DNA from 4 places in the Actinoallomurus sp. NPDC052274 genome. Region 4 is predicted to be linked to each of the others. Evidence: riboswitches for the same ligand, from Rfam matches in the RefSeq annotation. Region 4 holds a riboswitch; each other region holds the start of a gene.
The links. Region 4 has a riboswitch for cyclic di-AMP ahead of AB0K82_RS17440 (NlpC/P60 family protein). Riboswitches for the same ligand answer to the same signal wherever they lie in the genome.
Positions count from the first base shown of each region.

Region 1: another riboswitch for cyclic di-AMP. It lies ahead of AB0K82_RS44100 (NlpC/P60 family protein); the one in region 4 lies ahead of AB0K82_RS17440 (NlpC/P60 family protein).
Region 2: another riboswitch for cyclic di-AMP. It lies ahead of AB0K82_RS02390 (NlpC/P60 family protein); the one in region 4 lies ahead of AB0K82_RS17440 (NlpC/P60 family protein).
Region 3: another riboswitch for cyclic di-AMP. It lies ahead of AB0K82_RS02775 (CHAP domain-containing protein); the one in region 4 lies ahead of AB0K82_RS17440 (NlpC/P60 family protein).

Region 1 covers NZ_JBFAUT010000119.1:241-5,364, reverse strand. The annotation lists gene AB0K82_RS44105 (CHAP domain-containing protein) at 1-823, shown strand, start outside; cyclic di-AMP (ydaO/yuaA leader) riboswitch at 1,148-1,320, shown strand; gene AB0K82_RS44100 (NlpC/P60 family protein) at 1,326-2,342, shown strand; gene AB0K82_RS44095 (class II 3-deoxy-7-phosphoheptulonate synthase) at 2,364-3,704, opposite strand; gene AB0K82_RS44090 (tetratricopeptide repeat protein) at 3,915-5,124, shown strand, end outside.
Region 2 covers NZ_JBFAUT010000002.1:110,205-117,955, forward strand. The annotation lists gene AB0K82_RS02380 (PQQ-dependent sugar dehydrogenase) at 134-2,206, shown strand; gene AB0K82_RS02385 (hypothetical protein) at 2,336-3,331, shown strand; gene AB0K82_RS02390 (NlpC/P60 family protein) at 3,394-4,416, opposite strand; cyclic di-AMP (ydaO/yuaA leader) riboswitch at 4,424-4,562, opposite strand; gene AB0K82_RS02395 (AbrB family transcriptional regulator) at 4,720-5,913, opposite strand; gene AB0K82_RS02400 (M64 family metallopeptidase) at 6,318-7,751, opposite strand, start outside.
Region 3 covers NZ_JBFAUT010000002.1:195,488-203,238, reverse strand. The annotation lists gene AB0K82_RS02780 (penicillin acylase family protein) at 1-1,471, opposite strand, end outside; gene AB0K82_RS02775 (CHAP domain-containing protein) at 1,586-2,323, opposite strand; cyclic di-AMP (ydaO/yuaA leader) riboswitch at 2,331-2,474, opposite strand; cyclic di-AMP (ydaO/yuaA leader) riboswitch at 2,562-2,706, opposite strand; gene AB0K82_RS02770 (alpha/beta family hydrolase) at 3,099-3,791, shown strand; gene AB0K82_RS02765 (hypothetical protein) at 3,828-4,217, opposite strand; gene AB0K82_RS02760 (hypothetical protein) at 4,561-4,869, shown strand; gene AB0K82_RS02755 (serine hydrolase domain-containing protein) at 5,094-6,251, shown strand; gene AB0K82_RS02750 (dienelactone hydrolase family protein) at 6,317-7,024, shown strand; gene AB0K82_RS02745 (DUF4118 domain-containing protein) at 7,124-7,751, opposite strand, start outside.
Region 4 covers NZ_JBFAUT010000018.1:25,400-33,150, forward strand. The annotation lists gene AB0K82_RS17410 (ubiquinol-cytochrome c reductase cytochrome b subunit) at 1-730, shown strand, start outside; gene AB0K82_RS17415 (Lrp/AsnC ligand binding domain-containing protein) at 906-1,193, opposite strand; gene AB0K82_RS17420 (rhomboid family intramembrane serine protease) at 1,278-2,027, opposite strand; gene AB0K82_RS17425 (DEDD exonuclease domain-containing protein) at 2,036-3,787, opposite strand; gene AB0K82_RS17430 (NYN domain-containing protein) at 4,066-5,343, shown strand; gene AB0K82_RS17435 (hypothetical protein) at 5,449-5,640, shown strand; cyclic di-AMP (ydaO/yuaA leader) riboswitch at 5,827-5,958, shown strand; gene AB0K82_RS17440 (NlpC/P60 family protein) at 5,960-7,024, shown strand; gene AB0K82_RS17445 (NlpC/P60 family protein) at 7,058-7,751, shown strand, end outside.

The DNA of each region.
Region 1 (5,124 bases), on a different contig from region 4:
GGACTGGACCGGCCAGTTCGCCTATACCCCCGACCACGCCAAGTGGTTCAAGAAGCAGGGCGCCTGGGGCCACAAGGCCGAGCCCGGCGCGATCGTGTTCTTCTCCTGGTCGGGCGGCAAGAGCATCGGCGACATCGAGCACGTCGGCATCGTGGAGCGGGTCGACGGCCACACGCTGCACACCATCGAGGCCAACCACAACAACGCGCTGACGCGCGCCACCCGGGACATCAGCCAGGTGGTCGGGTTCGGCTATCCCTCCAAGGTGAAGGTGAAGGCGGCGCCGGCCGTCCAGCAGCCGGCCCAGACCGACCAGAACTACGCCCCGAAGCACGCCGCGCCGCCGCCCGCCGTCAAGGAGATCGGCAAGGACGTCCAGGCGCAGGTCGACGCGCACACGACGGCGGCCCACGACCCGGCCGCCCCGTCGTCCCCGCTGCCGGACCAGCAGGCCGCCCTGACCGGGCTGCTCGCCGTCGTGCTGTTCGGGACCGTGGCCCTCGCCGTCGGCAAGTCGAAGGTCAAGGTGCCCGTCTCGGCGCCGAACGTCCGGGTCCGCAAGCGCGGCAAGCACCACCGCACGCCGGTCGAGCTGCCCGCCGAGGTCAGCGTGGCCGACCTGGAGGCGGCCGACGCCAGCACCCAGCTCATGCCGGTCCTGTCCGCCGAGGCCGCCGCGAAGGCCGAGGACCAGGAGTTCTGGGGCAAGATCGCGGAGCTGGAGGAGGACGTCGAGCTGGCGTTCTGGAACACCCTGCACGCCGCGGTGTCGCAGAACGGCTCGATCGAGTCCGAGACGGAGTCCGAGTCCGTCCTGTCCTGAGCCTCGTTCCGAGCCGCGGCGCCGCGCCGCGCGCGACACCGTCCGTACGGTCCCCGTCCGCTCCTGCTCCGGAGGCGGGCGGGGATCGCCGCGTCAGGGCGCGAGCGGGGACCGCCGAGCACGAGGTGAGCGGGGACCGCCGCCGCCAGGCGTGAGGTGAGCGGGGACCGCCGTGTCTAGGCGCAAAGGACCAGCCGCCCATCACCCGGAGTGACCATCCTGGGATCCCCCGGGCCATCTCCGCATGTTCTCGTTGGACGCTCCGTCACCATCCGTTAATCTCCAGCGAGTCGTCACCGGCCGAGAGACGGCCGGACCGCCGAATCGCCCGTCGCGCCGTGGCGCGCCGGGGAACCGGGGACCCATTCGCGGAGGCAGAGGGCGTCTCCTCGCCTGCGCATCGGGGTGAATCCGCGTCCGTCGCCGACGGCCGCGGTAGGGCTCCTTCTCGTCCGAACCCGTCAGCTAACCCGGTAGGCGGCCTGAGGAGAGGAGCACCTGGATGGATCGATTCCGCACCGCGGACACGCACGACCCTCTTCATCCCGGGAAGGGAACGGCCCGCCGTACGGCGGTCGCGACCTTCGCCCTCGTCATCGCCGGACTCGCACCGCCCGCACTGGCGGACTCCGCCCGGCCCGGCCCGCGCATCGACGCGCTCCGGCAGCGCGCCGGCCAGTTGAGCGACCGGCTCGAGCAGCTCACCGAGCAGTACGACGGCCTCAAGGTGCGCCTGGAGCAGGCCCAGCGCGCGGCCGTCATCGCCGGTCAGACCTCGGCCCGCGCCACCGAGGCGCTGAAGGCCACGCAGCGCAAGGTCGGCCGGTTCGCCGCCATCCGTTACATGAACGGCACGCACGACGACGCGCCCGCGCTCCTCGCGTCCTCGAACCCGCGCGCGCTGCTGGACCGGGCCACCACCCTGCACTACTTCACCCAGCAGGACGACAGCGAGATCCGGCAGCTCACGCAGGCCATCCAGAACGCCCAGTGGACCGGCCAGGACGCCCGCGACCGCGCCGCGCAGGCGGCCCTCCTCAGGAGCCGGCTCGCCCGGCAGCGCGCCACCATCCGCGCCGCGCTGGAGAAGGTCCGCGGGCCGCTGCTGCAGGACGCCGTCGAGCGCGCCGGCAAGGGCGAGAAGGTGCCCGCCATCCCCGGCGGCCCCGGCAGGGCGGTCGGCGCCGTACGCGCCGCGCTGACCCAGCTCGGCGTCCCGTACGTCTGGGGCGGCGCGACGCCAGGTCAGGGGTTCGACTGCTCGGGGCTGACCATGTGGGCCTACCGGCAGGTCGGCGTCAACCTGCCGCACTACGGCGGCGACCAGTGGAACGCCGGCGTCCACGTCTCCCGGGACCAGCTGGAGCCGGGAGACCTGGTCTTCTTCTACTCCGACATCCACCACATGGGGATGTACATCGGCGACGGGAAGTTCATCCACGCGCCGCACACCGGCGACCACGTCCGGGTCGCCGACCTGTCGACCCGGCCCTTCGCCGGCGCGGTCCGCGTGGTCTGAGGCGACCACGCGGACCGGGGCTCACTTCCCGACGCGGTACATCTCCGCGACCATGAACGCCAGGTCGAGGGCCTGGCCCCGGTTGAGGCGGGGGTCGCAGGCCGTCTCGTACCGCTGGTGCAGGTCGTCGTCGACGATGTCGTGGCCGCCGCCGACGCACTCGGTGACGTCGTCGCCGGTGAACTCGAGGTGCACGCCGCCCGGGTGGGTCCCGAGCGCCCGGTGCACCTCGAAGAAGCCGGCGACCTCGTCGAGCACGTCGTCGAACCGGCGGGTCTTGTACCCGCTCTCCGACTCGAAGGTGTTGCCGTGCATGGGGTCGCAGATCCAGGCGACCTGGGCGCCGCTCGCTGTGACCTTCTCCACCAGGGCGGGAAGGTGCTCGCGGATCCGCTTGGCGCCCATGCGGGTGACGAAGGTGAGCCGGCCGGGCTCACGGTCGGGGTCCAGCCGCTCGATGAGCGCGAGGGCGTCCTCGGCGGTCGTGGTCGGGCCGAGCTTCACCCCGATGGGGTTGCGGATGTGCCGCATGAACTCCACGTGCGCTCCGTCGAGCTGCCGGGTGCGCTCGCCGATCCACAGGAAGTGGGCGGAGACGTCGTACGGCAGGCCGGACCGGGAGTCGACGCGGGTCAGGGCGCGTTCGTAGTCCAGGAGCAGCGCCTCGTGGCTGGAGTAGACCTCGACCCGGTGGAACTCCTCGGGGTCCGCCCCGGCGGCGTGCATGAACGCCAGCGCCCGGTCGATCTCCCCGGCCAGCCGTTCGTAGCGCCGGCCCGCGGGGCTCTCGGCGACGAAGTCGTGGTTCCAGGCGTGCACCTGCCGCAGGTCGGCGTAGCCGCCCTGGGTGAAGGCGCGGGTGAGGTTCAGCGTGACCGCGGCGGCGTGGTAGGCGCGCAGCAGCCGCTCCGGGTCCGGCACGCGGGCTTCCGGCGTGAAGTCGAACCCGTTGACGATGTCGCCCCGGTAGGCGGGCAGCTCGACGCCGTCGCGCACCTCGAACGGCTTGGACCGCGGCTTGGCGAACTGCCCCGCCATCCGGCCGATCTTGACGACCGGGACGCTCGCGGCATAGGTCAGGACGACGGCCATCTGCAGCAGGGTCTTCAGCTTGTTGCGCACGTCGTCGGCGGTCGCGCCGGAGAACGTCTCGGCGCAGTCACCGCCCTGCAGGACGAAGGCCTCACCGCGCGCCACCGCGGCGAGATGCGCCTTGAGCTGGTCGCACTCGCCGGCGAACACCAGCGGCGGCAGCTTGGACAGCTGCGCCGCGACGTCTTGGAGCCGGGCGGGGTCGGGCCAGTCGGGCTGCTGGGCGGCCGGAAGGTCACGCCAGGTTTCGAGGAGGTCCACGAGACCCAAGGGTATCGAGCGGGTCACAAGCCCGGGTCATGCAACCTGCGTATTCCGCCCTGTTTCCCGCATCTCCGCCCCTGCCACGGCGATCCGCGATAGGACGGACCTCGCGTCACCACGGCGATCCGCGGTGTGACGGGCCTCGCGTCGGCCGCCCCGAATCTCTGAGATGATGGGCCGATCCCGCAGATCGCCGACGACGCATGAGGTTCTGACATGAGCACGAACGGCCGCGCCTATGACATCTGGCTCCGCAAGCCCGAGGAGGCCCAGCAGCTCCTCGAGTCCAAGCGGGCCGATCTCGACGGTGACGGTCTGTCCCTGCTTTCCTGGCTGGTCCTCACCAACGAGCGTGACGACAGGAAGGCCGAGCAGATCGCCCACCAGGCGATCGCGGCCGGTGGCGACACCCGGTTCGCCACGGCGGCGCTCGCTGAGGCGTACAAATGGCGTGGCGACTACGGCCGGGCCGCCCAGATCGTGCGCCAGGCCCGCGAGAAGTACCCGACGATCCCGTGGTACGCCCTGACGCTGGCCGACGTCCTCAAGGACGGCGGATGGATCGACGACGCGGAGGCCATCCTCGAGTCGGTGGTCAACGACTCCCAGCTGCGCCGGCACGCGCTCAAGCGCCTGTCGAAGTGGGCGGTGGACCGCGGTGACAAGCCGCGTGCCCTGAAGTACCAGACCGAGCTGATCGCGCTGGCCCCCGACTACCTGGTGTACGCCTCGGACTACACGCTCCTCGCGGCGCTCCGGCTGGAGGCCGGCGACCCGGCGGGCGCCCGGGACATCCTGCAGCGCGGCGCGGCGATCTACCCGCGCAACAAGCCGATCAAGGAGATGCTGCACCAGCACTTCGGCGAGCTCGCGCCGGAGAAGGCGCCGAACATCCCGCCGGTCGACGAGCACGCGGTCGGCGCCCGCCGCATCCCGATCAAGACGAAGATGATCACGCTGCGCACCGGCATCCTCCCGATCATCCAGGAGGCGACGCAGGGCATGCTGCGGCCGGACGACATTCTCGCCCTGTCGGAGAGCCCCGCGTCGGCCGGTCAGGGTCGGATGATCCCGCTGGAGCTCATCACGCCGGAGGGCATGGCCAAGCAGCTCAGCAAGTTCGTCGGCAAGATCGGTCCGCTGCACAGCCCGGCCGGGATGCAGGGCGCGATCCTCGAGGCGGGCCGCGCGAAGGTCCTGCTCGGCGCGGCCGCGGGCGCGGCCGGCAAGCTGGTCGGCAAGCGCGGCTGGTTCTACCGCGTCGCCGGCCCCGGCGCGGCCATGATCGACGACGTGGCGGCGGCCCTCCCGCCGCACGACCACCACCTGCTGTTCGGCCCCGGCCGGCCGGACAAGCTGTCGGAGGACCTGTCCGCGGCGCTCGGCTGCCACGTCTGCGTCGTCGACGCCAACCACCTCACCGGCG
Region 2 (7,751 bases), on a different contig from region 4:
GCGCATCCTCCGCCGACCACACCCCCGAAGGAGGCCGCCGAATCCCTCTCTTGACCCTGTGACCGCCCTCACCTACGTTCGGGAAAGCGTTTGCAGAAAGCGCTTTCCGCCTATCGACCCCATGGGTGGCAGAATGACGAAGTTCAGATGGTGCCTTCTGACGACCGTCGCTCTACTCGCGGCTCTGTTCTCGGTGCCCCAGCAGGCCGCGCTCGCCGACGAAACTCCCGTCACCGACCCGATCCCCGAACGACCGATCACCTCCGACCTGGGGCTCGTCCTCCAGGAGTACGCGCAGTTCCCCAAGTCCGACCCGGTTCCCGCGCCCGTCGACGCCCGCCTCGTGCGCTGGGACCGGATCAACTACATCGGTGAGGTGCCGGACGGCTCCGGCCGCATGTACGTGCCGGACCTGAACGGCAACCTGTACATCGTCCGGAACGGCCAGCCGCACGTCTACCTCGACGTCAAGGCGCAGTTCGAGCAGTACTTCTTCTCCGGGCGCGGCCTCGGCCAGGGCTTCGGCATCGTCGCCTTCGACCCGGACTTCCGGACGAACGGGAAGTTCTACACCATCCACACGGAGCTGGCCTCCAGCACCACCAAGGTCCCCGACCTGACGCCGCAGGCGGGCACCATCTACCACGGTGTCATCGACGAGTGGACCGCCGACGATCCGAAGGCGGACACCTTCCACGGCACGCACCGTGAGGTCCTCCGGCTCGGCTTCGGCGGGCAGATCCACGGCATCCAGGAAATGGGTTTCAACCCGAACGCCAAGCGGGGCGACAAGGACTACGGCAAGCTCTACATCGCCGCCGGTGACGGCGGCATGGGCCAGGCCGCCGGCAACAACGACCCGCAGAACCTCGGCGTCCCGCAGGGCAAGCTCCTGCGGATCGACCCGCACGGGAACAACAGCGCGAACGGCAAGTACGGCATCCCGGCCGACAACCCGTTCGTCGGCAAGGCGGGCGCACTCGGGGAGATCTTCGCCCTCGGCTTCCGCGACCCGCACCGCTTCAGCTGGGACACCGGCGGCAGTCACCAGCTGTTCCTCGGCCACATCGGTGAGCACGCCATCGAGGGTGTCTGGGACATCCGCGCCGGCGACAACGCCGGCTGGCCGAACCGCGAGGGCCCGTACACCTTCGTGAAGAACGACCGCTGCGACCTGTACACGCTGCCCGAGGACGACGCGAAGTACGGCTACGACTACCCGGTGGCCGCCTACGACCACGACCCGCCGGCCGGCTGGAACTGCAGCAGCGACATCGGCAAGGCGATCTCCGGCGGGTACGTCTACCGCGGCCACAAGCTGCCCGAGCTGTACGGCAAGTACGTCTTCGGTGACCTGGTCGACGGCGCCGTCTACTACACCGAGCAGAGCCAGATGCGCCGCGGCGCCCCGCGGGCGGCGATCCACCAGCTCCAGACGTTCGACACGAACGGCAACCGGCTGACGATGCAGCAGTTCGCCGGCGACAAGCGCGTCGACCTGCGCTTCGGCCGCGACAGCAAGGGCGAGCTCTACCTGCTCTCCAAGGCGAACGGCAAGATCTGGAAGGTCGTCGGCACCCGGCACTTCGCCGCGGGTCCGGTCGGCCACACCCACGTGGGTGGCACGGCGGGCGCGAAGAACTGGGCGCCGGTCACCCCGTCGAAGTGGAAGTTCGCGGGGAACCAGGTGATCCTGGCCGAGGCCGGCACGGAGCGGCCCGGCCCGCGTCGCCCGTATGAGTACGCGGTGCTCGGCAAGGGGCCGAAGTTCGGCACCGAGCGGATCGACGCCGACGTGCGGATCGACACCCCGACGGACGTCACCAACCGCGATGTGATCATCGTGTTCGGCTATCAGTCGGACACGCAGTTCTACTACGCGCACCTGTCGCAGGACAATTCGATCTACCCGCACAACGGGATCTTCCTGGTCGACAACGCCGACCGGCTACGGATCGAGGACCAGTGGGACCCCCTGCGCTCGCGCGGCGCCGAGCCGTCGATCACCGACATGAAGTGGCATCACGTGACCGTGATCCGGCACGTGGACACCGGTGAGATCGCGGTGTACCTCGACCACTCCAAGGACCCGCGGATGACGGCGGTCGACAAGACCCTCGCGTCCGGCCGGGTCGGGTTCGGGTCGTTCGACAACACCGGCCGGGTCCGCAACTTCACGGTCACCGGCACGGCGGTCGGCGACTGACCGGGGGCCGGCCCGCCGCCCGCCGGTCCGGCGGCCGGGCGGCGGCCCGGGCCCCAGCGCACTCCCGGCGGTCACCGTCACCCCCCTGACGGTGGCCGCCGGGACCCCCAGACGCACGTGGAGGGAACGATGGGACATCTCAGCGCGGCCGTACGGTCCCGGCGCCTGGCGGCGGTCGCCGTCGCGGCCCTGGTCTGCGGGCCGCTCGCCGCGACCGCGGCCAAGGCGGACACCGGCGCGGCGCGGGGCCACGACCAGGCCCTGTCGAAGGTGCTGCCGAGCCTGCGCCCCAACCTGGTCTCGTACTACGACTTCGAGCACCCCGTGCCGGGCCACCCCGCGCAGGAGCGCGACCGCGGGTTCTCCGGCACGACCATCAACCTGATCAACGGCGGGGCCGCCATGCGCGTACGGGACAGCGCGTTCCCGGGCGGCGGCTACTCGATCCAGACGAAGCAGGTCAACCCGGCGGCCAAGGGCAACGACGACTGGAAGGCCGGGGTCTACTCGGCGACCGGCGTGCCGTCCCTGCACGCCTTCAGCGGCGCCAAGGAAGCCTCCATCATGGGCTGGTTCAAGATGACCGGCCCGAACCCGGCGCCCAACTCCGAGACGGCGAACCCGTCGGACTACTACAACGCGGTCGGGCTGGCGGGCCTGCTCAGCGGCGACTCGCAGGGCCATGACGTACGGGCGCTGCTCGAGGTGATCGACGTGTCGGGGACGATGCGCGTGGTCGCCCTCGGCCGCCGCATCGACGGCGGCAAGTCGCAGACGTTCGCCGCGAGCGAGGACTGGCAGAGCGTCCTGCCGATCGGCGAGTGGGTGTTCCTGGCGGCGTCGTACGACTACGACCACGGCACGATGAAGCTGTACAAGAACGGCAAGCCGCTGGACGGCTTCTACACGACGGCCGGCGACCCCTGGGAGGTCGGGACGCCGGGCAAGCACGTCACCTCGTCGGCCGACTCGCGCGGCATCAAGATCGGCGGGAGCTTCCCCCAGAACACCGCCGAGAAGAACGCCTGTGACTGCCGGCTCGACGGCCTGATGTTCCTCAACCGGGCCGTGACCGACAAGGAGGTCTGGCAGCAGTACCACCGGGCGGTGTCCGGCCGGCACTGATCATCCGAACCGCACCGAACCGCGCGGTGAGCCGCCCCCCGGCTCACCGCGCGTCGGCGTCGTCAGGGACGGCCGAAGCCGACGAGCTGGCCCTGCCAGTAGCCGGCGAGGGGGCTGACCATCACGTTCTCACCGGTGCGCGGGGCGTGGATGAAGTGACCGCTGTCGACCATCATCCCGACGTGCCCATTGCCGCTGAGGAAGACGAGGTCGCCGGGCTGCACGTCGCTCTGGGCGACGCGGTGGGTCGCGTTGTACTGGTCCGGGACGACGCGGGGGATGCTGACCCCGGCCGCGCGCCAGGACATCATCGTCAGCCCGGAGCAGTCATAGCCGTTCGGGCCGGTGCCGCCGTAGACGTACGGCTTGCCGAGCTGGGCGTAGGCGTAGTTCAGCGCGGTGCGCGCCGAGCCGGAGGCGGGACCGGTGTAGGTCCCACCGACCTTGCCGCCGGAGGCGGCCTTCGACTCGCCGGCCTGCTTGGACAGCTTCTGCTGCTTGGCGATCTGCTTCTCGAGCGACTGCTTCTGCGACTTGAGCTTCGCGGCCTTCTGCGAGATGTCCTGCACCGTGGCCTGCACCGCGGCGAGGTCGCGCCGGAGCCGCTGGGTGGAGGCGAGGAAGGCGGTCAGCTCCTGGCCCCGGTTGCTCGCCAGGTGCGTGAACGTCGACATCTGGTCGAGGGCCTGGTCGGGGTTCTTCGAGGCCAGCACGGCGGTGGCCGGGTCGGACTGGCCGGTCTTGTACTGGTTCGCAACGAGCTGTACGACGCGCGCGTGTAGCTGGTCGTACGTGGTCTGCTCGGCCTGCTTCTGCGCCTTCAGGACCTTGAGCCGCTTCTTGGCCGCGTCGAGCTCGGTCTTGGTCTTGTTGAACTGGTCGACCTTCTTGTCGAGCTGGGGATTGAGCTTGGCCAGCTCCTTCTTCGCGGCGGCCGCCGACGGTTTCGGGGCGGCGTCGGCGACGCCGGCCGTCGTCAGCGAAACGGTGATCGCCAGCGAGGCCGCGGCGCAGATCCGGAGCGATCGGCGGAACCGCGACCGGCCGGTGGCGCGCGTGGAGGTCATCGGGTTGGAGGGCGCCACAGAGTCCTACTCCTCTCCTTGCCGCCTACCGGGGCAGCGCGTCGGGCTCGGGCCGGAGCCGCCCGGCCGGAACCTCATTCGGCTCCGGACGCGCCTCGACAACTGATGATTCCCGGGTCCCAAGAGGGATTCGGCGGACGGCTGTGCTTCGTGTGAAGCCGGGGGCAGCCGGGCTTTCCGTAGTTTAGGGGTGATCGGGCGTCCTCTGCCAATCAACGTTTCGTTAACGTTTTACGGCGACGGCTCTTACTTTCCGCGAGAGTCGCGGTAGATCACGAATCGGACATATCGCGTCGGAACCGCTCAGGATCGGCCCGCCAGGGACCGGGGCTCCGCCGCCTCCGCCGCGGCGGATCCGGGCCGGCGGCCGCTCCGTACGAAGGTGAGGCGGACCAGGACCGGCGCGAGCGAGACGACGGCGAACAGCCGCAGGCTCTGCACGCTCGAGATCAGCCCGACGTCGGCGTTGGTCGCGACCGACGTCGCGAGCACCGCGTTGATGCCGCCGGGCGTCGTGGCGAGGTAGGCGTCGGCGAACGACAGCCGGGTCACCGCGGCGAGCAGCCACGCGAGCAGCGCGGAGGCGACGCTGACGGCGACCGTGCCGGCCACGATCCAGGGCAGTGCCCGGCGCGCGTGCCGGAGGGAGGGCCGGGTGAACCGCAGCCCGATCTCCAGCCCGATGCAGGCGAACACGAGCGTCTGCAGCAGGCCGGTCGGGCGGAACCCGTGCGCCGCGCCGGAGAACGTCGCCACCACGGTCACCAGCATCGGGCCGAGCACGACCGGCGCGGGCAGCCGCAGGCGCCGTCCCACCTGGACGCCGAGCACCGCGACGGCGCACAGCACCAGGAGGCCCGCCGGCTGGTCGGGCCCGCCGACCAGCCGCAGCATCTGCGGGCTCAGCGGCGAGCGCGGCTCACCGGCGCCCGACACCGCGGGCGCGGTCGGCCCGAGCAGCGGGACGACCAGCGGAGCGGTGGCCGCGACGATGCCGACTCGGGAGTACTGGGCGAGCGCCACCAGGCGGGTGTCCGCGCCGAGTTCGTCCGAGGCCGCGAGCATCGCGGCGGCGCCACCCGGCACCGTGGCCAGCGTCGCCGTCGGCCGGTCGAGGAGCCGGGACCGCTCCAGCAGCCGGGCCACCCCCACGCTCAGCAGGACGGTCGCCACGGTGACGACGACGAGGGGGAGCATCGACGGCGCGGCCGCGCGCAGCGCCGCCGGGTGGATGTACCCGCCCATCAGCACCCCGGCCAGCGCCTGCGACGCGCGGTACGCGGGCCGGGGGAGGGCGGTGGTGACCAGGCCCGACAGCGCGAGCGCGACACCGACCAGCAGTCCGGCGAGCAGGTACGGCGCCGGCACGCCGGCCGCGTGTGCCGCCGCCCCGGCCAGGAACGCGGCGCCGACGACGGCGCACCAGCCCCAGGCCGGACCGTGTCCCGCCGGCACGCCTGGCCGGCCGCCCGTGACCCGGGCGCGTACCCTCCCCATCGACGACACACGTTCAATCTGTCCGCCGATGCGGTCGTTGATGGTTATGCAGGCGAATGCAATGCCCCATGAATGCCGGGCCCGGTGGCGCGTCAGGCCAACGGCGGGTCGCTCAGCCCGCGCTCCCGGCAAAGTCCCGACGGAATGCCTGGTATTCAGTCATATCTAGCGTGATTCCGGAATTGCGGTGCTCGGGTCGGCGTGTCAAGCGCCGCATGTGATGCGGGCCGGGACCGCGGAACGAGGAGGGCACGGGGCGAGGCCGCTTGCGTCGGAATCTGCGTGCTTCGACGGCGACAGTCGCGGGACGGACTCCCCGCCGGGGCCGTTCCGGGCCCCGGCGTCGGGGGCCCGGAACGGGCTCGGCCGATCAAACTCGGCCGATTCTGCCGAGCGGTTCTCGCTCAGTGGGTGTTGCGGAGGATCACGTCGACCTTCGTGGTCTTTCCGACGTTCCCGGCCGCGTCGATGGCGCGGTACTCGATCGTGTGGTGGCCGTAACCGGGCGGCACGTTCTCCCAGGCCACCGCGCGAGCGGGCGTGCCGAGTTTGCCGTAGATGAGGTCGTCGACCTTGGTCCCCAGCGGCGTGAACCGGAACGGTGCGGTCGAGTCGGTCGGCCAGCCGAAGTAGCGGAACCAGCCGTCCCTGTCGACCTGGAACTCGGCCAGCGTGGCGCCGGTGGCGTCATCGGACGGGCTCAGCTTCATGGTGAACTCATTGTCGAAGACGTACTCCTTGCCCTGCTTGGCGGCCGGTGTGGAGAACACCGCGGAGACGGTCGGTCGCTGCGCGTCGACCGTCCAGGTGAGGGGCTCGGACGTGGCACCGGTGGCCGGGTCGACCGCACGGGCGGTGACCGTGTGCGTTCCGGAGGCGAGGTGCAACCGGCCCAGGTCGAGGTCGCGGTCGTTGCCCGGGGTCGTCACCTTCTTGCCGTCGAGGCTCCAGCGGACGGCGGGCACGGACGTCGCGGGGTGCGTCGTCTCGGCATAGATCACGTCGTTCGCGCCGACGGGGGCGCCGGTCGGCGTCGACTCGGTGAAGCCCGCCGCGGTGGTCTCCGTGGGGTTCGGCGCGGTCGTGTCGACCGTCCAGGTACGGGTCTGGGTGAGGGCGGCGGAGTCGCGGACGGCCGGGTCGCGGACGAAGTCGGTCGGGTCGACGATCTTGGCGGTCAGAGTGTGCGTGCCCGGCTTGATCGGTAGCCGCGACAGGTCGAGGTTGTGGTTGTCCCTGCCGCCCGCCACCTTCTTGCCGTCGAGGGCCCAGGTGATGTCGAGCGTGTGGTCGACGGGGTGCAGCGTCTCCAGCCAGACCACGCGGTCGGCGCCGATGGGGGCCGTGGTCGGGGTGTTGTCCTGGATCAGGTTGAGCTTGGCGGAGATCGCCTGGGTCATCCTCTCGCGCTCGACCTGGTCATAGGCGTATCCGAGGGTCTTCATCATCGAGTGCGCGCTGGGCCGCCAGACGCCCGTGGTGTCGTACATCCCGCCCTCGTAGCGGCCGATGGGCCCGCCCGACGTGCTCCGTTCGCCCAGCCAGCGGTACCACTTCGCCTTCTGCCGGCGCATCTGGTCCTCGGTGAGGAGGGTGTGGTGGATCGAGTCCGGCTCGCCGCCGGTGTAGGCCCCGCCGGGAACGCCTCGCTGGTAGTAGTTGTACTCGTCCTGGAGGCCGCCGAGCGAATGCCCGATCTCGTGCGGCATGATCAGCGACGACATGGCGTTGCTGCCCGACGCCGTGGCGTACGTCCCGCCCGCCCCGCCGTACGTGCCGCTGTTCGCCAGGGCCACGATCTGCCGGTTGGCGGCGCTGGTCCCGGTGACCATGTTCGC
Region 3 (7,751 bases), on a different contig from region 4:
GGATCGGGATGCGGCCGGGCGCCTGGTAGCCGATGTGCCCGTCGACGTCGGCGTACAGGAGGTTCTGCGCGGGCACCTCGAAGAGCCGGGCCGCGTCGCGGAACCGCTGCCAGTCGCCGGCGGTGTCCAGCGACACGATGGCGTCGGCGGTCCGGCCCGGGTCCAGCGCGGTCCACCGCAGCGCGACCGCCGTGCCGTTCCCGGCCGTGCGGACCGTGTCCATCACGTCGGACAGCAGCGGCCCGTGCCGCGTCGCCCGTACGGTGAGGGTGACGGGCCTGCCGCCGGCCACCTTGATCTGTTCGGTCCGGACGGCGAGGGGCTCCTGACGGCCCTTGTACTCGTACGTCGAGCCGGTGACCCGTTCCAGGTACAGGTCGGTGACGTCCGGGCCGAGGTTCGTGAAGCCCCAGGCGATCCGGGCGTTGTGCCCGATGATCACGCCGGGGACGCCGGAGAACGTGAACCCGGTGACGTCGAAGGGGCAGGCGGCCGACGCGGTGCGGCAGTGCAGTCCGGCCTGGTACCAGAGCGACGGCATCTGCGGCGCGAGGTGCGGGTCGTTGGCGAGCAGCGGCCTGCCGGTGTTCGTCCGCGCGCCCGACACGACCCAGGAGTTGGAGCCCAGGCCCGGGGCGCCGTTGCCGAGCATGGTCGGCATGGCGTGGATGGCGGCGGCGACGCGGGTCAGCGCCGGCGACAGCGCGCGGGCCCGCGGCGCCGGACCCGTACGCCCGCCCGAATCCCCACCGCCGGGGACGATCACCGGGTTCCGGTCGTACGGATAGTCGGGGTACAGCTGGTCGACGCGGGCCGGGGCGACCTTGGTCGCGGCGATCGCGCGGCCCAGCTCCTCGTCCATGTTGCTGCGCAGGTCCCAGGCCATCGCCTTCAGCCAGGACAGCGAGTCGACGGCCGTCCACGGCTCGGGGTGGTAGCCGCTGCGCCGCAGGCCCAGCACGGAGTACTCCAGGCTCTGCGTGGCGGTGTTCCGGTGCCGGGCCAGCCAGGCGTTCACGCCCTGCGCGTACGCGTCGAGGTAACGCCGGGTGTCGGGCCGCAGCAGCGGCAGCTCCTGCTCGGCGACCCGCCGCCAGCCGAGCGTACGGACGACCTTGTCGGTGTCGAGGGTGGTCTTGCCGAACAGTTCCGACAGCCGTCCGGCCGTGATGTGCCGCCGGAAGTCCATCTCCCAGAACCGGTCCTGCGCGTGCACGTAGCCCTGCGCCCGCATCAGGTCCTCGGCGTTGTCGGCGTAGATCTGCGGGACGCCCCACCGGTCCCGGAACACGGTGACGTCCGCGCCCAGGCCGGGGACGGTGACGCGCCCGCCGACCTGTGGGTACGACCGCCGGACCGTCCACCACCCGTACAGCGTGAGCACGAGCGCGAGGGCCAGGAGCACGGCCAGGATGCGGACCGCCCAGCGGGCCGGACGCGGCAGCCGGGCAAGCGGCGCAAAACGGGCCATTGACCTTCCTTACCCCAGGACCGGGATGATCGCGTCAGTAAACCATCCACGCATGCCGACCGCCCACGCCCCGAACCAGCGGATTCGGCGCGCGGGCGGCGGGAGAGATCGCGGCTACTGGGCGTACTCGGGGTAGCCGTAGCCGACGACGTAGTCCTTGCTGCGGGTGCGGACCTTCACGGCGTCGTCGGTGTTTCCCTCGACGGTCTGGATCGTGCCGTCGCCGTTGTCCTTGATGACCAGGCCGACGTGGTCGATGCTGTCGATGTCCTTGCCGCCGTTCCAGGAGAAGAACACGACCGCGCCCGGCTTCGGCGCACTGCCCCAGCGACCCTGGTCGTGGAACCACTGGGCGTGCGCGGGGGTGAACGCGTCGCCGCCGAGGCCCTTGACCCCCGCCTGGGCGCCGACCCAGGTGACGAACATGTCGCACCAGGACGCGGCGGCGTAGTCGCTGATCGACCCGCCGTCGCGCGCGACTCCGAGCTTGGCGTACGGCGAGGCCATGAACCACTGGTTGAACTTGCTGCCGCCGGCGGGGTCCTCGGTGGTGCCGACCTGGGACAGGGCGATCTTCAGCGCGTCGGCCGCGGTCGGCACCTGCTGCCGGCCCTTGTCCGAACCTCGGGGATCGGCGTCCAGTCCTCTGCCGGAAACCTGTGTCACCTGATGTCCCTGGGTGGACGGGACGCCCGCCGGCGCGCGACCGGCCTGCGCGGGGAGCGAAGACGCCTCGGCCGGGCCGGCGGCGGCGGCGGCGAAGATGAACGCGGCCAGGCCGGCCGTCGTGATGCCCGACAGGGCTGCGGTGATGCGTGCTCCGGATCGTTCGAGTCGAGGGGCAGCGGACACGGGGTACTCCTTGCTTCCATGCCGCTTACCGGGTTAGCTGACGGGTTCGGGCGTGGAAGCTGCCCTACGGCACGAGGGGAGTGCCGATTCACCCCAGTAATACGTTTGGGTCCCCGGTTCCACAGTGGTGTGGATTCAGCGGATCGCCCGAATTCGGGCGGCTTATACAAGAGACTGCCGGGCGGCCGCCATCACGATGGCGGCGGATGGGATCAGGGGATGGGCGCGGGCAAGGTTCTACTCCTTACTTCCAGACGCCTACCGGGTTAGCTGACGGGTTCGAGCGTGGAAGTCGCCCTACGGCACGGGGGATGTGCCGATTCACCCCGATGATGCGGTGGGTCCCCGGCTCCGTGAGGTCACGGACTCGGCGTTGCCGCTCTCGCGTACGCACTCCGCGGAGTGCTCGGCGGTAGCAGCGCGATTTGGATATGAACCGGCTGGGTCGGGCCGCGCTCGGGCAGGCGTCTTGTGAACGCCCTATCGCCTGGGTCGGCAGGCCGGCCATGGCCGACGGATATGCGGGCGACGCGTGGGGAGCGCCGCGAGAGTTATTGGAACATAGCAGGACAAAACACTCACTCAAATAGTGAGTTTACGTGATGTGGGTCACTTGTCGCACGCAATGCCAGAGGTCGGGACTGCGAGCTGTATACGGAAGTTATTCACGTGGCATTTGTTAACGATGTGACTGGTGTTACTCGTTTCCGCGGGACCATCGCCTCTGGCCCGCATCGGTGTCCCGGTGAATCGTGGAAGCGAGGGGGAAAGAGCCATGGCCTTCATCAACCGAAGCGGCGATGACCGCCCGCGCGAGGAAGAAGTCGAGATACAGGCCGGACCGATCCGGCTGGCCGGCACCCTGGTCGTCCCCGGACCGCCGCTCGGGTTCGTCATGTTCGCCCACGGCAGCGGCAGCAGCCGCCGGAGCCCGCGCAACCGCTTCGTGGCCACCGCGTTGAACCAGGTGGGGCTCGGGACGCTGCTGTTCGACCTGCTCACCGCGGCGGAGGAGGCCGACCGCGCCAAGGTGTTCGACATCGAGCTGCTGGCCCGGCGCCTGGTGGACACCACCGCCTGGCTGTGCGCCCGCCCCGAGGCGAGCGGGCGGCGCGTCGGCTACTTCGGCGCCAGCACCGGAGCGGCCGCCGCGCTGTGGGCCGCCGCCGAATCCCGGACGGACGTCGCCGCGGTCGTCTCCCGTGGCGGCCGGCCCGACCTCGCCGCCGCCCGCCTCCGGCAGGTGACCGCGCCCACGCTGCTGATCGTCGGAGGCCGGGACGAGGTCGTCATCGAGCTGAACCGCCAGGCCCAGGCCCTCATGCGCTGCGAGAGCCGGCTTGAGATCGTTCCGGGCGCCACCCATCTGTTCGAGGAGCCCGGCGCCCTCGAGACGGTCGCGGAGTTGGCCCGGGAGTGGTTCCTCGACCACCTCGCGCCGATCGGGCAACGCCCTCGAGGGGCCTGAACGGCGCCGCGGCGGAGGCTCGGGCGGGGATGGGCGTCACCAGCCCCAGCGGGCGCCCATCCGCTGGGAGATCCTGCAGATTCTGTGCCTCTTCCGGCAGAAGGCCACTTGGGTATTGGTCCGTCCGCTCACGTTGGTGTTCGACACCTGCTGCAGGCCGCGATTGACGGTGGGGCTGAGCACGGTCGTGTAGTTCTTGTTGAACTTCCCGTTCCCGACGTGCATGGCGACGCGCACCCATTTGCCATGGCCGTCGCCTCGGGGCAGGACGCCCATCCGCTCGACCCGCCCGATCGCCGCCTGGCTCGCGCGCGCCTGCGCCGGCGCGAGCACCCCGGAAACGCCGCAAAGGAGGACGGCGAGTGCGAGGATGCGCCCGTTGCCGGGCAGCCGGGCAATGGACCTCTCATCACGGCGACGAACCATTCGTGGCACACCTGGCTTCTTGCGCCCTTCGCTGGGCGCGCTCGGTGGACAACCGGGACGTCGGCTTCTATACCCCGCGCACGACATGATCCCGTCACCTGCCCCCGACGCGGTCAGAACATTACCCGCCCTTTCACCGCCCATGCCGCAACGATCCGGCGGGCGGGCATCGGCAAGAGAATGCTAAGCGGCCTTCAAGTTTCACTCATCACCACAATGAACCGTTGACTTTCGAAGTCACTGTGATGTCACCTGATATCGGGACATACATCTAAATGTTCTCAAATGACGCGCGTGGCTGCCGAATCGTCGCGCGCGAGCCGTACCGAAGGAGGTATCTTCCATGGGTATTTCGCGCCGGATGGGAGTAGCGGTCTCTGGCCTGGCCTTCGCGGGGGCAACGGTCGCGACGCTCGGCGCAGCCGGGCCGGCGAACGCGCAGACGGCGACGATCACCCCGCAGCACTCCGTCGCCGCGAGTTACTCCCGCGTCACTCGGCACCGGCACGGGCGCGCGTTCCTGCGGCACAGACGGTACGGGCGTGCGCCCGTACGGTACTGGCGGACGAGCGGCACGACGAGTTACTCGTACTCCTACTACAAGCGCACTTCCTACTGGTACTGGTGGAGCGGGTGCGGCTGCTGCTGCTAGCGGGGTGAACGGCAGAACGGCGGCCCCACCAGTCTGATTCCTCGTGACGGCCCGCCCTGGGGAGCCCGGGGCGGGCCGTGCCGGACGTGTCGTCGCGGCCGGTTCGGTTCTCCTGAGGCCGCCCCCCGGCGCGTGACCCCCGGGCGATGGTAGGGCCAGAGGTACCTTCGAAGTACCGCCAGCGGGATCGATCCGTCACCTGCCCCGTACGTAACGTGACCGCCATGAGCGATCATCGTTTCGGTAACCGCAGGCGTCTCACCACCATCGTCGCGCTGACCTGCCTCGGCATCCTCGGCGCCGCCACCGCGCCGAGCGGCGCGCTCGCCGCACGCACCGGCCGGACCGGAGGCGTCGTCCAGCAGCGGCTGAACCACCTCGTACGCGACGACGGATTCCCCGCCGCCCTGGCGTCCGTGCGCGGTCACGACGGGGACTTCCGCCACTACACCGCCGGCGTCGGCGACCTGAGGACCAAGGGCAGGGTGCCGGCCGACGGGTACGTGCGCATCGGCAGCAACACCAAGACCTTCACCGCCGTCGTCGTCCTGCAACTGGTCGGCGAGGGCAGGATCCGGTTGGACGAGCCGATCGAGACCTACCTGCCGGGCCTGATCCGCGGCGACGGCATCGACGGCCGCCACATCACGGTACGGCAGTTGCTGCAGCACACGAGCGGCCTGCCGAACTACACGTCCCTCTTCGCGAACGGCTTCCTGCCCTACCAGCACCGCTACTTCGAGCCCCGCGAACTGCTCGACCTGGCCCTCGCCAAGAAGGCGGACTTCCCTCCGGGCACGAAGTGGGAGTACAGCAACACCAACTACGTCGTCGCCGGGCTGCTGGTCGAGAAGATCACCGGGCGCCCGATGGCCGAGCAGATCACCGATCGCGTCATCACGCGCATCGGCCTACGGCACACCTACTTCCCGGGCGTCGGCGACCAGACGATCCGCCGGCCCCACCCGGAGGGGTACGCCAAGGACGATCCGAAGGCGCCGCTCACCGACGTGACCGAGTCGGACCCGTCCATGGGCTGGGCGGCCGGCCAGATGATCTCCACCCCGAGCGACGTGGACCGCTTCTTCACCGCGCTCCTCGCCGGTCGGCTGCTCGCGCCGGCGCAGCTCAAGGAGATGCGCACGACCGTCGCCGCGCCGGAGATGGGGAAGGGCGTCCGATACGGGCTCGGCCTCATGAGCACGCCGCTGAGCTGCGGTGGCGTCGCCTGGGGCCACGGGGGCGACATCCCCGGGTACTCCACGAGCAACGCCGCCACCGAGGACGGCCGCGCCGTCACCATCGCCGTCACCGAGCTGCCCACGGACCTGGCCCAGATCGGCCACCTGAACGCGGCCGTCGACGCCGCCCTGTGCGAGTAGCAGGCGGCATTCGCCTGTGGGCCGGTGGTATGAAGCCTCTGAGGAACTCGCGAGGAGGGTCACTGATGATCGAGACGTCGTACCTCACGGTGGACGGCCTGAACGCCTACCTGGCGCGCCCGGAGGGTGGTTCCGCCGCCGGCATGCTCCTGCTTCCCATGATCACAGGGATCGGCGAGCAGGTCCGGGAGTTCGCCGACGACCTCGCCCGGGCCGGCGTGACCGCGCTGAGCTGGGACCCGTGGCACGGCGTGAGCAGCGACGACACTCCGATCGGTGAGCTGCGGGCGCGGATGGACCGGCTCGACGACGAGGTCGTGCTGACGGAACAGCGGCGGCTGCTCGATCATCTGCTGGGCGAACTCGGTTGCGGCAGGGCCGGCGTGATCGGCTGGTGCCTGGGCGGCCGGTTCGCCCTGATCCTCGGCGGCCGCGACGAGCGGCTCGCCAACGTGGTCGCCTACCACCCGACCGTCCCGGGCACTCCGGCCCCGAACCACACCGTCGACGCGGTCGAGCACACCGCCCGGATCAAGGCGCCGGTCATGATGCTCTATCCGGGCGCGGACGCCCTGGTTCCCCTCCGCAGCTTCCAGCGCCTGCAGTCCGCCCTGCAGTCGCGCGAATCCGGCGCGAGCATCGTGCACGTCTACCCGAACGCCGCGCACGGGTTCAGCGCCCGCAGTCGCCGAGACGATCCGATCAACGCCGAGGCGTTCGACATCTCCTGGCCCCAGGTGCTCGACTTCGTCCGGGTGACCACGGCCGGGTGACCGACACCGGCTGACCGGCACCGGCTGACCGGCACTGGGTGATCACGGCCTTGTGAACACGGCCGGATGACGGAGCGCCTGGACGCCCGGGGCGGCGCCCTACTGTTCCCGTCTCGCCGGTCCGGCCGTGTCCAGGGCGACGCCCGCCTGGTCGGCGAGCGTGACGGCGACCAGACGGGCCTGCAGCGACGGCCGCTCCCCCGGCACGGGACTCAGCATGAACCGGCCCTGGAAGTGACCGTTGCCGAAGGCCCGCAACTCGACATCCTCCTCCGGCCAGCCGCGCCGTTCCACCTCCCAGCGCCGGCGGCCGACGACCAGGCCGCCGTCCTGTTCCAGCCGCGGCGGATGGCCGAGCAGCGAGCCGTACTCGAACCGGCACGCACGCAGGTGCAGCAGGTCGCCGAGCTCTCTCCGGACGTGGTCGACGACCGCGTCGGCGGAGGTCGCCCCCTGCGCCAGCCGGGCGGTGTCATGGATCCGGGCGAGGTAGCCGGCGTCCGTGACGGTGATCACCTTGAGGCGCCGGGCGCGGGCGGCCAGTTGGGAGACCGCGAGGCCGACCGCCAGCAGCAGCACCGCGGTCTGGACGTCGGCGGCCCGGTGGATGAGGAGACTCTGGTAGGGCGGGGTGAGGAAGAAGTCGAACCACGCGGCGGCCGACAGGGCGGCGAGCGCACCGGCCGGCCGGCTGCCGAGGGCGGCGACCGCCACGACGACCACCACC
Region 4 (7,751 bases):
CAACTGGGAGACCAACCTGTGGGGTCACACGGTCTCGTGGAACGTCCTCGTTCCCGCGCTCGTGCCGCTGGGGCTCATCATGACCGGCGCGGCCCTCTGGCCGTTCATCGAGCAGTGGGCCACCGGCGACAAACGGATCCACCACATCGCCGACCGGCCGCGGAACGCCCCGTTCCGTACCGCCGTCGGCATGACCGCGGTCACCTTCTACGGTCTGCTGTGGCTGGCTGGCGGTAACGACGTCATCGCCGACAAGTTCCACGTGTCCCTGTACGCGACGACGTGGTTCTTCCGGTTCGCCGTCTTCATCGGCCCCGCCCTCGCGTACTTCGTCACCAAGCGGCTCTGCCTCGGCCTGCAGCGCAAGGATCAGGACATCCTGCACCACGGTGTCGAGTCCGGCATCATCATGCGGCTGCCGAGCGGTGAGTTCATCGAGGTGCACGAGCCGGCGCGCGACGAGGACAAGGCGGTGCTCACCGGCAAGAAGCCGCTGCCGGACCTGGCGATCGAGGACGAGGACGAGAACGGCGTTCCGGCGCCGTCCGCGCGTGGCCCGCTGGGCAAGCTGCGCAAGAACCTCAACCGTGCCTTCACCGCCGACGACGTCCCGGCGGACGGCCACGACGAGGGGCACGACGACACCAGCCCGCACGCCGAGGAGGACCTCGAGGCGGGCGGCGTCGAGCCCGGCGGCACCGGCGGCAGCAGGGCGATCAGCCACCACTGACGCCGCCGCCCGCACACGAGTACGGCCCGCCACCCGATTCCGGGTGGCGGGCCGTTCCGCGTGTTCTGGGAAGGATGAGGCGCCGAGCACGAGGGGCGACTCGCCTGCGCGGGCCGAGGAGTGGTCGCCGGGGCGGGCGTGGGCGGCCTCGCCGGCGCCGCTCGTCCCGGCCCGGTCAGTCCCCGTCCGGCAGGCCGAGGGCGAACGCGGCCTCCAGGTCGTGCTGGGAGTACGTGCGGAAGGCGATGTGGGTCTCGGTGTGCGTCACGCCGGCGACCTTGTTCAGGCCGCCGGGGATGACATCCGCGATCTGCTCGTACTGCCGCACGCGCACCAGCGCGACCAGGTCGAACTCCCCGGTCACCGAGTAGACCTCGCTCACCCCGTCGAGACCGGCGATGATCTCGGCGACCTCCGGGATGCGCGAGACGTCGGCCTTGATGAGCACGATGGCGGTGATCACGGAATGCCTCCTGCGTGGGTTGCGCGCGATGTCGGATCGCCCGTCGCAAAGCCTAGTGGAGGGGGCCGTGCTGGATGGCGCCCGCTAGGTCCAGCTGAGGGCGGCCGACTTGCGGGCCACGGTGCCGCGCCGGACGAGCAGGCCGACGATCACCCCGGCGACGAAGCCGTAGATGTGCGCGACGTACGCGGTCTGGCTCTGGCTGTCGCCGAGGCTGAGCCACTGGAACACGAAGAACTGGACGAGCAGCGTCCAGGACGGCAGCCGGAACGGGAAGATCGACAGGATCAGCGCGATCGTCCGCGACCGCGGGTAGAGCACGAGGTGGGAGCCGAGCACGCCCGCGATGGCGCCGGACGCGCCGACCAGGGGGGTGTCGGAGCCGGGGTAGGTGATCGCGAAACCGTACGCCGCGATGTAGCCGACCAGAAGGTAGAAGACCAGGAACCGGAGCCGGCCGAGGCGGTCCTCGGTCGCCGCGCCGAAGATGAAGAGGTACACCATGTTGCCGAGGATGTGGGCGACGCCGCCGTGCAGGAACATCGACGACAGCGCGGACAGCCACGGCCGCTTGTGGAACGGTTTCGGCGCGCAGAGGTGGGCGACCTCCTCCGGCACCGGATTCTGCCGGTTCGAGACCATCTCCTTCGGGACGGCGCCGTACTTCAGCAGGAACGTCACCTGCTCGCACCGGCGCTGTTCGACCCCTTCGCCGTGGTGGCCGATCGAGGCGATCGGCGACAGCAGGAAGATGACCACGTTGGCGGCGATCAGCAGGTAGGTGACCAGAGGCGCGCGCCGCGTCGGCTGGTTGTCGTACAGCGGCAGCGCCACACCTGCTCCTATCGCATCGGCCGACCGGCGCGGTCAACCTTACGGGAATCGGGGCGCGCGGCGGCGCTCTCGATCCACTGACGCACGCTCTCGGCGCCGTGCGGCGGACAGGTCCACGTGCCGTCGACCTCGACGAGGCGCACGCCGGGGGAGTCGAGCCAGCGCAGCACGCACTCCATCTCCTCGGCGGAGGCCCGCGGGGTGGCCCCGATGCCGGGCCGCACGGTCTCGGCGGTGGCGACCAGCGCCTCGACGTACGGGACGGGGTGGGCGTGCGGGGGAACGGTGCCGGCGGCGGCGAGGCGCCCGTGGCGGACGACGTGCAGCTCCCAGCCGCCGTCGAAGGCCGGCCGGGCCGCGACCAACTGCGCGAGTCCGGCCAGGGCGGACAGGCGCTGGCAGCGCGCCGCGCCGCGGACGAAGGCGGCCAGCCGGTCGCGCTGCACCGCCGCCTCTTCGTAGCGCAGCTCGCCGGCGAGCCGGTCGATGCGGGCCCGCGCGGCGGCGACGACCGGACGGACGTCGCCCTCCAGGATCCGCCGGGCCAGGGAGGCGTGGCGGGAGTAGTCCTCCGGCGCCTGCCGGCCCTCGCACGGGGCACCGCAGCGGCCGAGCTCGGCGAGCGCGCAGGTGGCGGCCCGGCGGGTCTCGATCAGCCGCAGGGTGAGCCGCTGGGTGCACTGGCGCAGGGGGACGGCGTCGTGCACGGCGGCGCGCGCCTCCTCGGCCGTGCGGGTGCTGCCGAACGGGCCGAGGTAGGCGGCACCGTCGTCGCGCACCTCCCGGACGATCGACAGCCGGGGGAAGGACTCGGCGGTGAGCTTCAGCCAGACCGCCCGCTCCGGGTGGCGCGACCGGCGGTTGTAGCGCGGCTTGTGCGCCGCGATGAGTCGCAGCTCGCGGACCTCGGCCTCGAGGGGGCTCGCGCACACGATGGTGCGGACCCGCTCGGCGACGCCGATCATCTCGCGGACGTGCCGGCGGGTCTCCGAGGCGGTGAAGTAGGAGGTGACGCGGCTGCGCAGCCGGCCGCTCTTGCCGACGTAGAGCACCTCGCCGCGCGCGTCCTCGAAGAGGTAGACGCCCGGCGCGGCGGGCACACCGTCGGCCAGGTGGCGCTTGCTCCGCTGCTCCGGCGTCGGCGCGCGCTGGAAGCCGGTGAGCTCCTCCAGGGTCTCCACACCGAACGCCCCGGCGCGCTCCAGCAGGCCGTGCAGGACGTCGACGGTCGCGCGGGCGTCGGTGAGCGCGCGGTGACAGGGCTCGACGCGGGCCCGGAAGAAACGGGAGAGGGTGGCGAGCTTGCAGTTGGGGACCTCGTCGCGGGTGAGGACGCGGCGCGCGAGGTCGGCGGTGTCCACCACCGGCGGCGCCGGCCAGGGCCGCTCCTGCGCGGCGCAGGCCGCCTTCAGGAAGCCCATGTCGAACGGCGCGTTGTGCGCGACCAGGACCGCGCCCCCGGCGAACTCCAGGAACGACGGCAGGACCTCGCCGATGCGGGGAGCCGCCACGACCATCTGCTGCGTGATGCCGGTGATCACCGAGATGAAGGGAGGGATCGCCATCCCGGGGTCGACGAGGGTGGCGAACTCGCCCACGATCTCGCCGCCGCGCACCTTGACGGCGCCGATCTCGGTGATCGCGTCTTCCTTGGCCGACCCTCCGGTGGTCTCGAGGTCGACGACGACGAAGGTGACGCCGGCCAGCGGGGTGCCGAGGTCATCGAGGGTGCCCTGCACCGCAGGGCCGACGGAGGCCATGGGCGGAACCGTACGCGGGAAGACCGACATTCGTTCGGGCGGCCTGGGGCGGGGGCCACTCTGCGGCATCCACATTCGTTGCGGCGACCCGGCGCGCGGATACCTTGTGGTATTCGTCGGGGGGATTGCGGACCGTAGGTCGCCGAGCCGTCTACGCTGGGCAGCGACGGCGACACGGAGCCCGGCGCACGCGTCCCGGCGCGCCGCCCCGCGACCATGAGGAGCAGACCATCGACACCGGCCCGGGCGAACACCTCGATCAGCCGCTCCCCGAAGCGGTGCGCCAGCGTGTCGTCGAGGCCGCGGCCGGCGTCATCGGCGGGCTGCGGCCCGACGAGGTCCCGCCGCCGCTCCGGCGGGTGGCCCGGTTCGAGCCCCGGCGCCGCGCCCGGCTGGCCGCGACGCTGATCGCCGCCCAGCTCGAGGACGACAACGGGTTCCGCGAGCGTGTCGCCGATGTCGTACGGGAGAGCGAGCCGGTGCTGGCCGAAGCGGTCGGCTCGGGCGCCGTGCCGCCCGCCGCGGACCCGGTGACCGTGGCCGCCCTCGCGTACCTCCTGCGCCCGCCGGACTGGGCCGAGCGGATCGAGACCGCGCGCCGGGACCTGGAGCGGTCGGCGGCGGCCGCCGAGGACGCCAAGGTCATGCGCCAGGTCGCCGACCTCCGGGACCAGATCGCCGCGGTGAAGGCCACCCGGTCAGAGGAGACCGAGAAGCTCCGCGCCGAGCTGCGTGAGCTGCGCACCGAGAACGCCGAGCTGCGCAAGCGGCTGCACGAGGCGCGGGGCAAGGCGAAGCGGGAGCACGCGCGGGCGGAGGAGCTCGACCGCCGGCTGGGGGAGGAGCGTGCCGCGTCCTCCGTCGCGGCGGCCGCCGCCGAGGCGGAGCTGCGCCGGCTGCGCAGCCGCTTGTCCCATGCCGAGGCCGCCGCCGAGAGCGCCCGGCGCGCCGCCCGCGAGGGCCGCAACGTCGACGAGGCCCGGCTGCGCGTCCTCCTCGACGCCCTCACCGACGCCGCCAAGGGGCTCCGCGACGAGATCGCGCTGCCGCCGGGCATCACCCGGCCGGCCGACAGTGTCGGCGGCATCACGCCCAGCCGTCCCGGGCACCGCACGCTGCCCGGACGGGCGCTGGCCGACAGCGACCCGGCGCTCCTGGACCAGTTGCTCACGCTCCCGCAGGTGCACCTCATCGTCGACGGCTACAACGTCACCAAGACCGGGTACGGCGACCTGCCGCTCGCCGACCAGCGGTCCCGCCTCGTCTCGGGCCTGGGCGTGCTGCACGCGCAGACCAAGGCGGAGGTGACGGTGGTCTTCGACGGCGCGGAGCTGAACGCCCCCGTCGCCGTGCAGGCGCCGCGCGGTGTGCGCGTGCTGTTCAGCGAGCCCGGTCAGACGGCCGACGAGCTGATCGGCCACCTGGTCCGCGCCGAGCCGAGCGGGCGCGCCGTGGTGGTCATCTCCTCCGACCAGGAGGTCTGCGACTCGGCCCGGCGGGCCGACGCCCGGCCGGCGCCGTCGTCGCTCCTCCTCCGCCGTCTCGGCCGCACCTGACCGTCCGTGCCCGCCCGGCCCGGCCCGCGCGGGTGGATATTGCGGAGGGAATTGTCGGTGGGTCCTCGTAACGTCTGGCAATGACGACGACACGAGGAGGAATTCGTGCTCATCGACTGCGCCAAGTGTGAGCTACGCAACGTCGGCTGCGCCGACTGCGTCGTCACCATGATGCCCGCCATCCCCGAGTCCGGCCTGGACATTGATCCGCTCGAGCGCCGCGCGCTGGGCATTCTCGCCGCGGAGGGGCTGATCCCGCCCCTGCGAATGACGATCTCCGTCGACCGCGCATCGTGACGATCCGCGCGCGCCCTGTTGCGTAAATGACGTGAATTGCTCGAATTCCCGGAGAAGCGGTTGTTACCAGCGTGAGACTTGACTAGTCTCACGCGCTGAGCCGGTCGCTGGTTCGTCGCCCCCCAGGCGACGGCGACGGCTTCCGCCGAGTCGTCACGTTCGGTGAGGACGCCCGGGCTCCGGGCCGTAGGATCCTCACCGGCACGACGAGCCGGGGAACCAGGTTTCAGGGGTGAATCGGAGCGCTGTGGGCTCCGTAGGGCGACTTCCACGCCCGAATCCGTCAGCTAACCCGGTAGGCGGACAGTGGGAGAGGGGCGTGCCGCAAATCGTGGCAACAGAGCGCAGTGCCGACGGCTCGGCCGTCGGACGGCCGATGAGCGGCTGGATCCGCGGTCGCACGTTGGCCACCCTGTGCGTCGCCGCCTCGGCGGCGCTGGCTCTGCCGGCCGGTACGGCCGAGGCGAAGCCCAAGGAGACGCTGAGCCAGGCGAAGGCCAAGCTGGCCAAGCTGAACTCGCAGGTCGACCACCTGGACAACGACTACAACAAGGCCAAAGAGCAGTGGGCGGCGGCCGACAAGAAGCTGAAGGCGCTCAAGGCCTCGGTCAAGCAGCAGCGCCAGACGTGGGCCGAGCTCCGCGTCCGTGTCGCGCAGATGGCCGCGTCCGCGTACAAGAACGGCTCGAACGGCGCCGACATCCCCGCCCTGGTCTCGGCCAAGGACCCGCAGACGGTGCTCGACCAGATGTCGGCCTTCGCGCAGCTGTCCAAGAACCGCTCCACCGAGCTCACCCAGTTCCTCAACGCCGCCCAGTTGCTCCAGCGGCAGCAGGCGCAGGCCGAGCAGGGCACCACCGACCTGGTGCAGAAGAAGAACGCTCTCCTCGCCAAGAAGAAGAGCATCGAGAAGTCGGTCGAGCAGCAGAAGGCCCTGGTCAAGAAGCTGGGCCCGGCGGCGGACTCCGGCGGCGGTGACAGCGGTCCCGTGGCGAGCAACTGCGGCGGCGGCTACCAGGGCTCGGCGACCGGCAAGGCGCGGACCGTACTCGAGTGGGCCTACAGCAAGTGCGGCACGCCGTACCTCTACGGCGGCACCGGCCCGCGGTACGACTGCTCCGGCTTCACGATGAAGGCCTACGCGGCGGCGGGGAGGACCATTCCCCGCGTCGTCCCGGACCAGTACGACGCCACCACCAGGGTCACTCCCCAGTCCGCCCTGTCCCCCGGCGACCTGGTCTTCTTCGACAACCTCGGGCACGTCGGCATCTACGTGGGCGGCGGCAAGTTCATCCACTCGCCGCACACGGGCTCTTACGTCAAGATCGACAGCCTGAGCAACCCCTGGTACAGCTCGCATTACGTCGGCGCGGGCGCGCTCTAGGAACGGATCATCATGGCCAAGGAGCGTACGATCATGCCCAGGACCGGCCGCCGGTTCCTGACGACCGTCGGGTTCGTCGCCGTCGCGGGGCTCGCCCTGCCGGGGGTTCCCGCGCACGCGGACCCCGGCTCTTCGCTGAGCGCGGCGAAGAAGGAGCTCGCGCAGCTGAACGACAAGGTCGACCAGCTGAGCAACCAGTACAACCAGACCAAGGCGGACTGGAAGGCGGCCCAGAGCCGGGTCAACGCGCTGAGCAAGTCGGTGCAGGCCGAGCGCAAGACGTTCCAGCAGCTGCGGCTGCGGGTCGCGCAGCTCGCCGTCGACGCCTACAAGACCGGGGACAACGGCTCGATCCCCCAGCTGGTGAGCTCCAAGGACCCGGACGCCGTGCTCTCGCAGATGTCGGCGTTCAACCAGATCGCGCACAACCGGTCGGCGGAGTTCCAGCAGTACCTCGCCTCCGCGCAGCGGCTGGAGCGTGAGCAGGCGCTGCGCGTTCAGGCCGCCCAGCAGCTCACGGCCAAGAAGAACCAGCTCGAGACGCAGCGCAAGCAGGCCAACGCGGCCATCGCGCGGCAGCTCAACCTGGTCCGCAAGCTCGGCGCCGGCATCGATCCGGGCAGTTCCAAGGAGAACTGCTCGGTCCTCGCCTCGGGCAAGGCGGAGATCGTGCTGAAGTTCGCCTGCGCCCAGCTCGGCAAGCCGTACGTCTTCGGCGGCTCGGGCC